One region of the Janthinobacterium sp. P210005 genome, then DNA from elsewhere that is predicted to be linked to it. Evidence: predicted binding sites of a transcription regulator. Region 1 holds the regulator's gene; the other holds the start of a gene.

Region 1 (4,866 bases):
CCAGTTCGGCGCGCTTGACTTCGAATTCAGCCACAGCGGTTGCCGTAGCACGACGTGCCAGGCGTTGCGGGATCAGGAAGTTACGTGCGTAACCGTCTTTGACTTTGACGACTTCGCCGAGGTTACCGACGTTAACAACTTTTTCTAACAGAATGATTTGCATAGTTCTTCTCCAGGAATATCTGACCGATTAAGCGTGGTGCAGATCGGTGTATGGCAGCAGCGCGAGGAAGCGAGCGCGCTTGATTGCGGTGTCAACTTGGCGCTGGTAGTGCGCTTTGGTACCGGTCAGGCGTGCTGGCATGATCTTGCCGTTTTCTTGGACGAAGTCTTTCAGCGTGTCGACGTCTTTGTAGTCGACTTGCTCAACGTGAGCTGCGGTGAAGCGGCAGAACTTCTTGCGTTTGAACAACGGGTTTTGCTGTTTGCGTTTTTCTTTAAGCTTGAGCTTATTTTTGTCGAACTTTTTACCGAATGCCATGTCAGGCTCCTGTATCTAAAATGCGCTAGTCAGAATTGACTGCACTAAAATCAATGATGTGAAACACCAAACTCTTGCTGTTGCGGCTCTTCCTGGCCAGGAAACCCGTGAACTGATACACCCCGCTCAAGCTTGCCTGACTGAACCTGCCTGAAATTTCGCCAGCGGCTAGCGCGGCAACATCAAACTCGGTCAAACGGGCAATCCCTGCTTCCATCTGCTGCGAACTGTGTTGCAATACTGCATTCACAATCGGCAGCCCTGCCGGGGTATAGCGCAATATTTCGCGCTCGGCAATGATGGCGGTTACTTGTAGCTGGTTCAGCGCACGATCCTGGTCAAGAATTAAGCTGCTGCTGCGGCTGGAGCGGCTGCTGGTGCTTCGGTGCGGTGGCTTTTGGCCGCGTCTTCGCGTTGTACCGATTTCATCATCGGCGAAGGAGCTGTTTCAGCTTTCTTCATTTTAACGGTCAGGTGACGCAACACGGCATCATTGAATTTGAATGCTGTTTCCAACTCGACCAGGGTCTCGTTGTCGCATTCGATGTTCAGGCAGATGTAGTGTGCTTTAGGCAGCTTTTGGATCGAGTAAGCCATTTGACGGCGGCCCCAATCTTCCACGCGGTGAACCGAACCGCCGCGGGTGGTTACGCTGGCTTTGTAGCGTTCGATCATCGCGGGCACTTGCTCGCTTTGGTCCGGATGGACGATAAAGACTATTTCATAATGACGCATGCAAACTCCTTCAGGTCGGATTGATAATCGCCCACCCCGGCGTCAAGACGGGTGTGGGAAGGTCAGCCGAAGATTATAACCGCCTTTTGCAAACGTTTCAATCATTCCTTCCACATGGGCCCGAAAAGCCCGCGCGCCGCCGTGCTTTCCGTCCATGGACAAGTATTTCTTGCGAAATTCGCCCAAAACACGGAAATCCCCTTGCATAGTGAACGATACTGTACAAAAATACAGACTGTTCATATAGACAGCATTTTAGTATGCACCCACCGCTCATGATCAAGCTGACAGCACGACAAGAACAAATCCTGAACCTGATCAAGGACGCGATTGAAAACACGGGCTTTCCTCCCACCCGTGCCGAAATCGCCAATGAACTGGGTTTCAAATCGGCCAATGCGGCCGAAGAGCATTTGCAGGCTCTGGCCCGCAAGGGCGCGATCGAGATTTCACCGGGCACATCGCGCGGCATCCGCCTGATCGGCGCCGCCGCCGAAGCGCTGCCGTCGAAGGTGCCGGCAGCGCTGCTGATGTCGCTGCCCCTGATCGGCCGGGTAGCGGCCGGGTCGCCCATCCTGGCGCAGGAAAACCTGGAAGCGAGCTACAACGTCGATCCGGCCCTGTTTTCGGCCAAGCCTGACTTCCTGCTGAAGGTGCGCGGCTGGTCCATGCGCGACGCCGGCATCATGGATGGCGATTTATTGGCCGTCAAGAAAGTCGACAGCGCCAAGAATGGCCAGATCGTCGTGGCCCGCATCGGCGACGAAGTCACCGTCAAGCGCTACAAGAAGACGGGTTCCGTCATCGAATTGCTGCCGGAAAACCCCGACTTCAAGGTGATTACCGTGTCGCCGGAAGATGAATTTGCATTGGAAGGTTTGGCCGTCGGACTCATGCGCAGTTGGCATTAAGAGGGAAAGCGCTTGCAGCATACCTGCGAGCGCTTAATTCCCATCCCATTGAGCACATCGGCAAGACTGCCTTATTTGCTTGGCAAAGGACTGGTCACCCATTGCGGCGTGTTCGCGGTACGTGAGCGATTCAATTCACTCATTTCATTTTCTGTCTGAATTTTTTTATTCTCCGCCAAGAGATACGCCTCTGTTTTGGAGTGCCACTCATCGCGCTGCGCCAAGATATTTTTTGCCAGCTCACGCCCCTCGGCACTCACCCGCGCATAGGCGGCATCCATGCGCAGCTTGGCCTTTTCAAATTCCTGCTCATTCATCAAAGATTCAATATCAGAAGGAATGGCTTTGCCAGGCGGCAAAGAAGCATTCAAATTACTGACAAAGCTGTTATAGCACGCCATCCAGGCATCGACACTATCGGCCACATCTCTGATTTGACGCTTGGTTTGGGAGAATGCAGGAATCACCGGGGTAACGCACTTGACCTTACTCAAGGCAACATCCTCGCCAGCATATGAGTTGACATAGTAATCAATGTCACCTTTTCGCGCGACACGGTTAGCCATAAGGGCAAGCGCGGCTTCGGCATTCTTGTTGCCCGCCTTGGATGCCTGCCCAAACCATTGTCCGGCTTGCGCGGCATCGACAGCCACTCCTTCACCATACAAATACATCTCGCCCAAATGAAATTGAGCCTCGGCATTCCCAGCCTGAGCCAGTTTCTTGTACAAATCCAAGGCTTGCGGGTAAGCCTTGGATTGCAGGAATTTATTCGCATCCGTCAGGTCATCAGCATAGACAGCGCAAGAAAACAATAAAAAAACACTAAATACAATTTTTTTCATTCCCACTCTCCGATTGAGAAAAAGACACATATGCTTTAATTACACTTAAATGTAATCTTTTTCTCAAAAAAGTGAAACCTTATTCTTCTTCCAATGCGTGCTTGAAGTCTTCCAGCAGATCCACCTCATCCTCGATACCCACCGACACACGGATCAGCGACTCGGCGATGCCCATGCTGGCGCGCCGCTCGGCACCCATCTCGTAGAAAATCGTGTGGGCGACGGGAATGACGAGGGTGCGCGTGTCGCCAAGGTTACTGGCGGGAATGGCAAGATTGAGACGATTGAGGAAATCGAAGCAGTCGATGCCATCTTTCAATTCAAAGCTGAACAGCGAGCCATAGCTGCGGAACAAGTCCGTCGCCAGCGCATGCTGCGGGTGCGACGCCAGGCCCGGGTAATGCACGGCCGCCACTCTCGGATCGGCGGCCAGCATGGTCGCCAGCGCCAGGGCGTTCGAACAGGTGCGGTCCATGCGCAAGGCCATGGTTTCCGCCCCGACAGCGATATGGTGCGCCGCTTCCGGCCCCAAAGAGGCGCCGAAGTCGCGCAAGGCCTTGGCGCGGATTTGCGCGATGCCCCACTGTGCGGGCGCCGCCTTCTTGTAATTCTCGAAGATGTTCGGATACTGCGTCCAGTCGAACACGCCCGTATCCGTCAAGCTGCCGCCCAGCGCATTGCCGTGGCCGCCGATGGATTTCGTCAAGGCATTGACCACCAGGCCCGCGCCCACGGCTTTCGGACGGAACAGGTATGGCGTCGTCATCGTATTGTCGACGATGTACAGGATGCCCTTCTCGCGGCACAAGTCACCGATCTTCTTCAGGTCGGCGATCTGCGTGCGCGGATTGGCAATAGTTTCCACGAAAACAATCCGCGTGGCCGGCGTGATGGCGGCCGCCACATTGGCCACGTCGGTGGCGTCGACGAACGACACGCCAATGCCCTGCCCCGTCACCGTTTGCCACAGGCTGTTGGTGTTGCCAAACAAAAAGGCCGACGACACGACATGGTCGCCCGCGCGCAGCAAGGATTGCACCACGGCACCGATGGCGCCCATGCCGGTGGCGAAGCACAGGGTCGCCACGCCGTCTTCCATCTTGTTGACCTTGTCTTCCAGCGCGGAAACGGTCGGGTTGCCCTGGCGGCCATAGCGGAAACCCGGCTCCTTGCCCTGGAACACGGAAGCGAGCTGGCGCGCATCGGCGTAACCAAAGGCAACGGAAGTGTGCACGGGCTTGTGCAGGGAGCCATGTTCGATGCCCTTGCGGCGGTCGTTATGCAGGATGGTGGTGGTAAAGCCGTAGTTTTTTTTATCGTTCATGATCGCAGAGAAAAAAATGCCCGGCATCGGCCGGGCAGCTTACTTATGCTTCTGTTGTCGCCAGGTTCAGGTTCAGCTGGGAACGCGGCGTATCTTCGGGCGCTGCCGCCTTCGGATGGTGACGCGCATATTCCAGGCGGTCCAGGTATTCCTGCGACACGTCGCCCGTCACGTACACGCCATCGAAGCACGAAGCCTCGAAGTTGGTCAGGGCCGGGTTGACGTCGGCGATCGCCTGTTTCAGCGCGCCGATATCCTGGTACACGAGGTAGTCGGCCGTGATTTCGCGGCACACTTCTTCCGTCGTGCGGCCGTAGGCGATCAGTTCGTCGCGCGTCGGCATGTCGATGCCATACACGTTCGGGTAGATCACCGGTGGCGCGGCCGAAGCGAAGATGACCTTCGTCGCGCCCGCTTCGCGCGCCATCTGCACGATTTCACGGCTGGTGGTGCCGCGCACGATGGAATCGTCGACCAGCAGCACCACTTTATCCTTGAATTCGGATGGGATCGCGTTGAGCTTCTGGCGCACGGATTTCTTGCGCGCCGCCTGGCCGGGCATGATGAAGG
Region 2 (4,866 bases), on a different contig from region 1:
CCCGATATCGCGGGCGCCCAGTAGCGCGAACAGAGGGCATTTGAAAGCGCAGTTCACGGCCGCGCGGCGCGGCGGCCGGGTCATGGCCAGGGCGCAAAGCAGACGGCAGGAGCGGCAAAGCGACCTTGTCTGGCGGCATACGGGAGCGCCAGTGCACGCACGACGGCCTTAGTCCTCGTCGGGCTCGAGTCCCTTCAACGCCACCTGCACAGCGCGCTGGGAAAAGCCGCGCTGCATCAGGAAGCGCATCTGCTTGTTACGCTGCTCGGCATCCTGCGCCACTGCGCCAAATTTGCGGCGCCACACTTCGCAGGCGCGCGCCACTTCCCCTTCGGCCAGGCCCGCCTTGAGTTCCTGCAACGCCTCGCCCCCAATGCCATGGCTTTGCAATTCCGCCATGATGCGACTATTGCCGAAACGGGCCGAGCGGCGATGGATCAGCGACTCGGAAAAACGCTCCTGCGACAGCCAGTTGGCTTGCTCCAGGCTGTCGAGCAAGGCTTCCACATCGTCGCCCTCCTGCGCATGGCGCTGCAGCTTGCGCCGCAATTCCATGCGGCTATGTTCGCGCATCGACAGAAAGCGTAGCGCCCTGCCCTTCAGGCTTAGTTGTACCCCTGCCATACCCGTATCCCATCTTTACCACACCGGACTGAAAACACAATTGCCGCCAGGCGCACAGGCGCAGGGCGGCAATCATTGTAGAACTTTTTTGTGCGGCAAGCTGCCGCCGGCGGGCCAGGCGGGCCCCGCCACTGTCGCTTACTCGGCGGCCTTGGCTTCCGCAGCCTTGGCAGCCTTGTCGGCAGCTTTATCCGCTTTTTCCGGCTTTTCAGCAGCCAGCGGCGGCAGTTCGCGCACGCCCAGCGAAGCGCGGACCTTGTTTTCGATCTCGCGGGCCAGCGCCGGACGCTCTTGCAGGAAGGCGCGGGCGTTGTCCTTGCCCTGGCCGATGCGTTCGCCGTTGTAGCTGTACCACGAACCGGATTTTTCCACGATCTTGGCATCCGAACCCAGGTCCAGGATTTCGCCTTCGCGCGAGGTGCCGGCACCGTACAGGATGTCGAAGTGCGCTTCCTTGAACGGTGGCGCGATCTTGTTCTTGACGACCTTGACCTTGGTTTCGTTGCCGATCACTTCATCGCCGGACTTGATCGAGCCGGTGCGGCGGATATCCAGGCGCACGGAGGCGTAGAATTTCAGCGCATTGCCGCCGGTGGTCGTTTCCGGGCTGCCGAACATCACGCCGATCTTCATGCGGATCTGGTTGATGAAGATGACCAGGGTATTCGTGCGGTTGATGGAGCCGGTCAGCTTGCGCAGGGCTTGCGACATCAAACGGGCTTGCAAGCCCGGCAGGGAATCGCCCATGTCGCCTTCGATCTCGGCGCGTGGCGTCAGTGCGGCCACGGAGTCGATGACGACCAGATCGACGCTGCCCGAACGCACGAGGGCGTCGCAGATTTCCAGCGCCTGCTCGCCCGTATCCGGTTGCGAGATCAGCAGTTCATGCAGGTTCACGCCCAGCTTTTGCGCGTAACCGACGTCGAGCGCGTGCTCGGCATCGATAAAGGCGCAGGTGCCGCCCAGTTTTTGCATTTCAGCAATGGTTTGCAGGGTCAGGGTGGTTTTACCCGACGATTCCGGACCGTAGATTTCCACCACGCGGCCGCGCGGCAAGCCGCCTACGCCTAGCGCGATATCGAGGCCGAGCGAACCGGTCGACACGACTTGCACTTCTTCGATCGGTGCGCTGGCATCCATGCGCATGACCGAACCTTTGCCAAACTGCTTCTCGATCTGCGCCAGTGCGGCGGCGAGCGCCTTGGCTTTTTCCGATGCGGGTACTACAGCTTTTTTATCGTCCATATGTTCTTTCAGCCGTTCTACAGTCGACGATTCACGTGAATCGGTCGGCCTGCGATAGCGCCAGTGGGTTAAATTCTTTACACAGACAGTACTGTATAAAAAAACAGTGATCAATGCAAGCGGAACGTGGATTTGTTTTGAAACAGATCAATACAACCCTGTTTTTCACAAAAATTCGCCACCTTGCGGAAAATGAAACACAATACAAGCTTCTACCGTCGCAAGCATAGGAAGTGCACCATGCGTATTTTACTTGCCGAAGATGACAGCGTGCTGGCCGATGGCCTGACCCGCTCGCTGCGCCAGTCCGGTTATGCGATCGACTACGTCAAGACCGGGCAAGAGGCCGATACGGCCCTGTCCACCCAGGAATTCGACTTGCTGATCCTCGACCTGGGCTTGCCCAAGATGTCCGGGCTGGAAGTGCTGCGCCGCCTGCGCGCGCGCGCCTCGCTGCTGCCCGTGCTGATCCTGACGGCCGCCGATTCCATCGAGCAACGCGTGAATGGCCTCGACCTCGGTGCCGACGATTATATGGCCAAGCCGTTCGCCTTGTCGGAACTGGAGGCAAGAGTGCGCGCCCTGACGCGCCGCGGCGCCGGCGGCGGTGCCACCATCATCAAGCACGGCCCCCTCAGCTACGACCAGGTGGGGCGCAGCGCCTACATCAACGACCAGATGCTCGACCTGTCGGCGCGCGAACTGGGCTTGCTGGAAATCCTGCTGGGCCGCACGGGCCGCCTCGTTTCAAAAGAGCAACTGGTCGACCACCTGTGCGAATGGGGCGAGGAAGTGTCGAACAACGCCATCGAAGTGTATGTCCACCGCTTGCGCAAGAAGATCGAAGTGGGCGGCGTGCGCATCGCCACAGTGCGCGGCCTCGGATACTGCCTGGAAAAATACTCGGAAGCGGCGCGCCTGAACGCCGAAGCGGGCGAATCGGCAAGCCCGGCCAGCGGACCCGCCAGCAAGTGAAGGTGCGCGAGGCGCCAGCGGACGAGGCGGAAGACGACGACTGGTTCGAGCCGCCCACCACGGAGCAGGATGACACCATCGAGCATTCGCTGTTCGGCGAAATCCTCGACTGGATGCTGGCGCCCTTGCTGCTGCTGTGGCCGATGAGCATCGCCATCACCTATCTGGTGGCCAAGAGCATCGCCAATCAACCGTTCGACCATGCGCTGGAAGACAGCGTGACGGTGCTGACGCAACAGGTCAAGCAAGCCGATGGCGCGATGCTGCGCCACGTGCCGGACAAAAACGGCAAGGGCCGCGACTTCCTGCGCGGCGACGATGTCGACACCCTGTATTACCTGGTGGTGGGCCCGCGCGGCGAATACCTGAACGGCGACCGCGATCTGCCGCCGCCGCAAGACCCCGACAAATACCGCAGCGGCATGGTGCTGTTTCGCAACGACACCATCCACGGCACGCCCGTGCGGGTGGCGTTCAGCTATCTCGACATTCCTTCCGGCAACGACGATGAACCCAGCCGCGCGCTGGTGCAAGTGGCGGAAACCCTGGAAAAGCGCGCCCAGCTGGCCAATGAAATCATCAAGGGCGTGATTTTGCCGCAGTTCATCATCCTGCCCGTGATCCTGGCCCTGGTCTGGTTTGCCCTGGCGCGCGGCCTGTCGCCGCTGGCGCAATTGCAGGAACGCATACGCGCCCGCCCGCCCGACGATTTATCGCCCATCGAATCGGGCCAGGTGCCCGAGGAAATCACGCCGCTGGTCGGTTCGCTCAACGAGATGCTGGCGCGGCTGTCGCTGTCGATCGACATGCAGAAACGCTTCATCGCCGATGCCGCGCACCAGATGAAAACGCCGCTGGCCGGCATGCGCATGCAATCCGAGCTGGCCCTGCGCCAGACCGACCACGACGAAATCCACCGCTCGCTGCTGCAACTGGCGAAAAGTTCGGAAGCGGCCACGCGCCTGGTCAACCAGTTGCTGGCTCTGGCGCGCGCGGAAAACCAGCCGCAGGCGGGCACGGCGTTCGAGCCGATCGAGCTGAGCGAACTGGCGCGCGGCGTGGTGCAGGATTGGGTGCAAGCCTCGTTTGCCCAGCATATCGACCTGGGCTTCGAGCAGCCCGCGTATTCGATCTTGATCTCCGGCAATGCCATGATGCTGCGCGAGCTGCTGAGCAACCTGATCGACAATGCCTTGCGCTACACGCCGGCTGGAGGCAGCGTCACGGTGCGCGTGCGCAGCACCCTGGAACTGGCCATCCTGGAAGTGGAAGATACGGGCCCCGGCATACCGCAGGCCGAGCGGGCGCACGTGTTCGAACGCTTTTACCGCATTCTCGGCAGTAATGTCGACGGTAGCGGCCTGGGCCTGGCCATCGTGCGCGAAATTGCCCAGCAGCATGGCGCCGAAGTCGATATTTTTAACAATCCGCGCGCGCAGTCGCCGAAGCTGCCGGGCACCCTGCTGCGCCTGAGCATCGCCCTGCTGTTGCCGGACGCGCCAGAAGAGGATGACATCACGTATGGATAAGCCGAGCCCACCCGCTCCCCCCGCGCGGCCGGCGCGCACGCCCAGCCCCGAGCTGCAGGCGCGCCTCGATGTGCACTGGCGCAAGACGCGGCGCCTGACGGCCATCCTGCTGCTGGTCTGGCTGCTGACGGGCTTCCTGACCGTGTTCTATGCGCGCGAGCTGTTGCATCTGAACCTGTTCGGCTGGCCGCTGCCCTTTTATATGGCGGCCCAGGGCGCCTCGCTCGTGTACCTGGCCATCATCGCCTTCTACGCCTGGCGCATGCGGCGTCTCGACCGGGCTTTTCATGCCGAGGAGCAAGCATGAGCGGCCAGCCCACCTTCTTTGCGCGGCTGTGCCGCTACTACCTGCTGTTTACGGCCGGTTTCGCCGCCTTCCTGCTGGCCCTGTCGGTGCTGGAGCAGGAAGGCATGCCGCGCGCGTGGATCGGCTACCTGTTCATGCTCGTCACCATCACCCTGTACGCCACCATCGGCGTCATCAGCCGTACCT

The links. Region 1 encodes LexA, which represses DNA repair genes until DNA is damaged. Its sites were predicted from a motif close to ACTGTATNNNNATACAGT; they were not measured.
Region 2: a site for LexA is predicted at 1,960-1,977, ahead of recA (recombinase RecA). Genes of this name have one in related genera too.

Annotation. Positions count from the first base shown of each region.
Region 1 covers NZ_JAZARC010000001.1:2,073,415-2,078,280, forward strand. The annotation lists gene rplI (50S ribosomal protein L9) at 1-163, opposite strand, end outside; gene rpsR (30S ribosomal protein S18) at 191-481, opposite strand; gene priB (primosomal replication protein N) at 507-806, opposite strand; gene rpsF (30S ribosomal protein S6) at 827-1,216, opposite strand; gene lexA (transcriptional repressor LexA) at 1,492-2,127, shown strand; gene VPH40_RS09190 (tetratricopeptide repeat protein) at 2,199-2,972, opposite strand; gene VPH40_RS09195 (cystathionine gamma-synthase family protein) at 3,052-4,296, opposite strand; gene purF (amidophosphoribosyltransferase) at 4,340-4,866, opposite strand, start outside.
Region 2 covers NZ_JAZARC010000003.1:380,310-385,175, forward strand. The annotation lists gene recX (recombination regulator RecX) at 169-624, opposite strand; gene recA (recombinase RecA) at 763-1,869, opposite strand; gene VPH40_RS15455 (response regulator) at 2,110-2,844, shown strand; gene VPH40_RS15460 (sensor histidine kinase N-terminal domain-containing protein) at 2,847-4,373, shown strand; gene VPH40_RS15465 (DUF4212 domain-containing protein) at 4,366-4,680, shown strand; gene VPH40_RS15470 (sodium:solute symporter family protein) at 4,677-4,866, shown strand, end outside.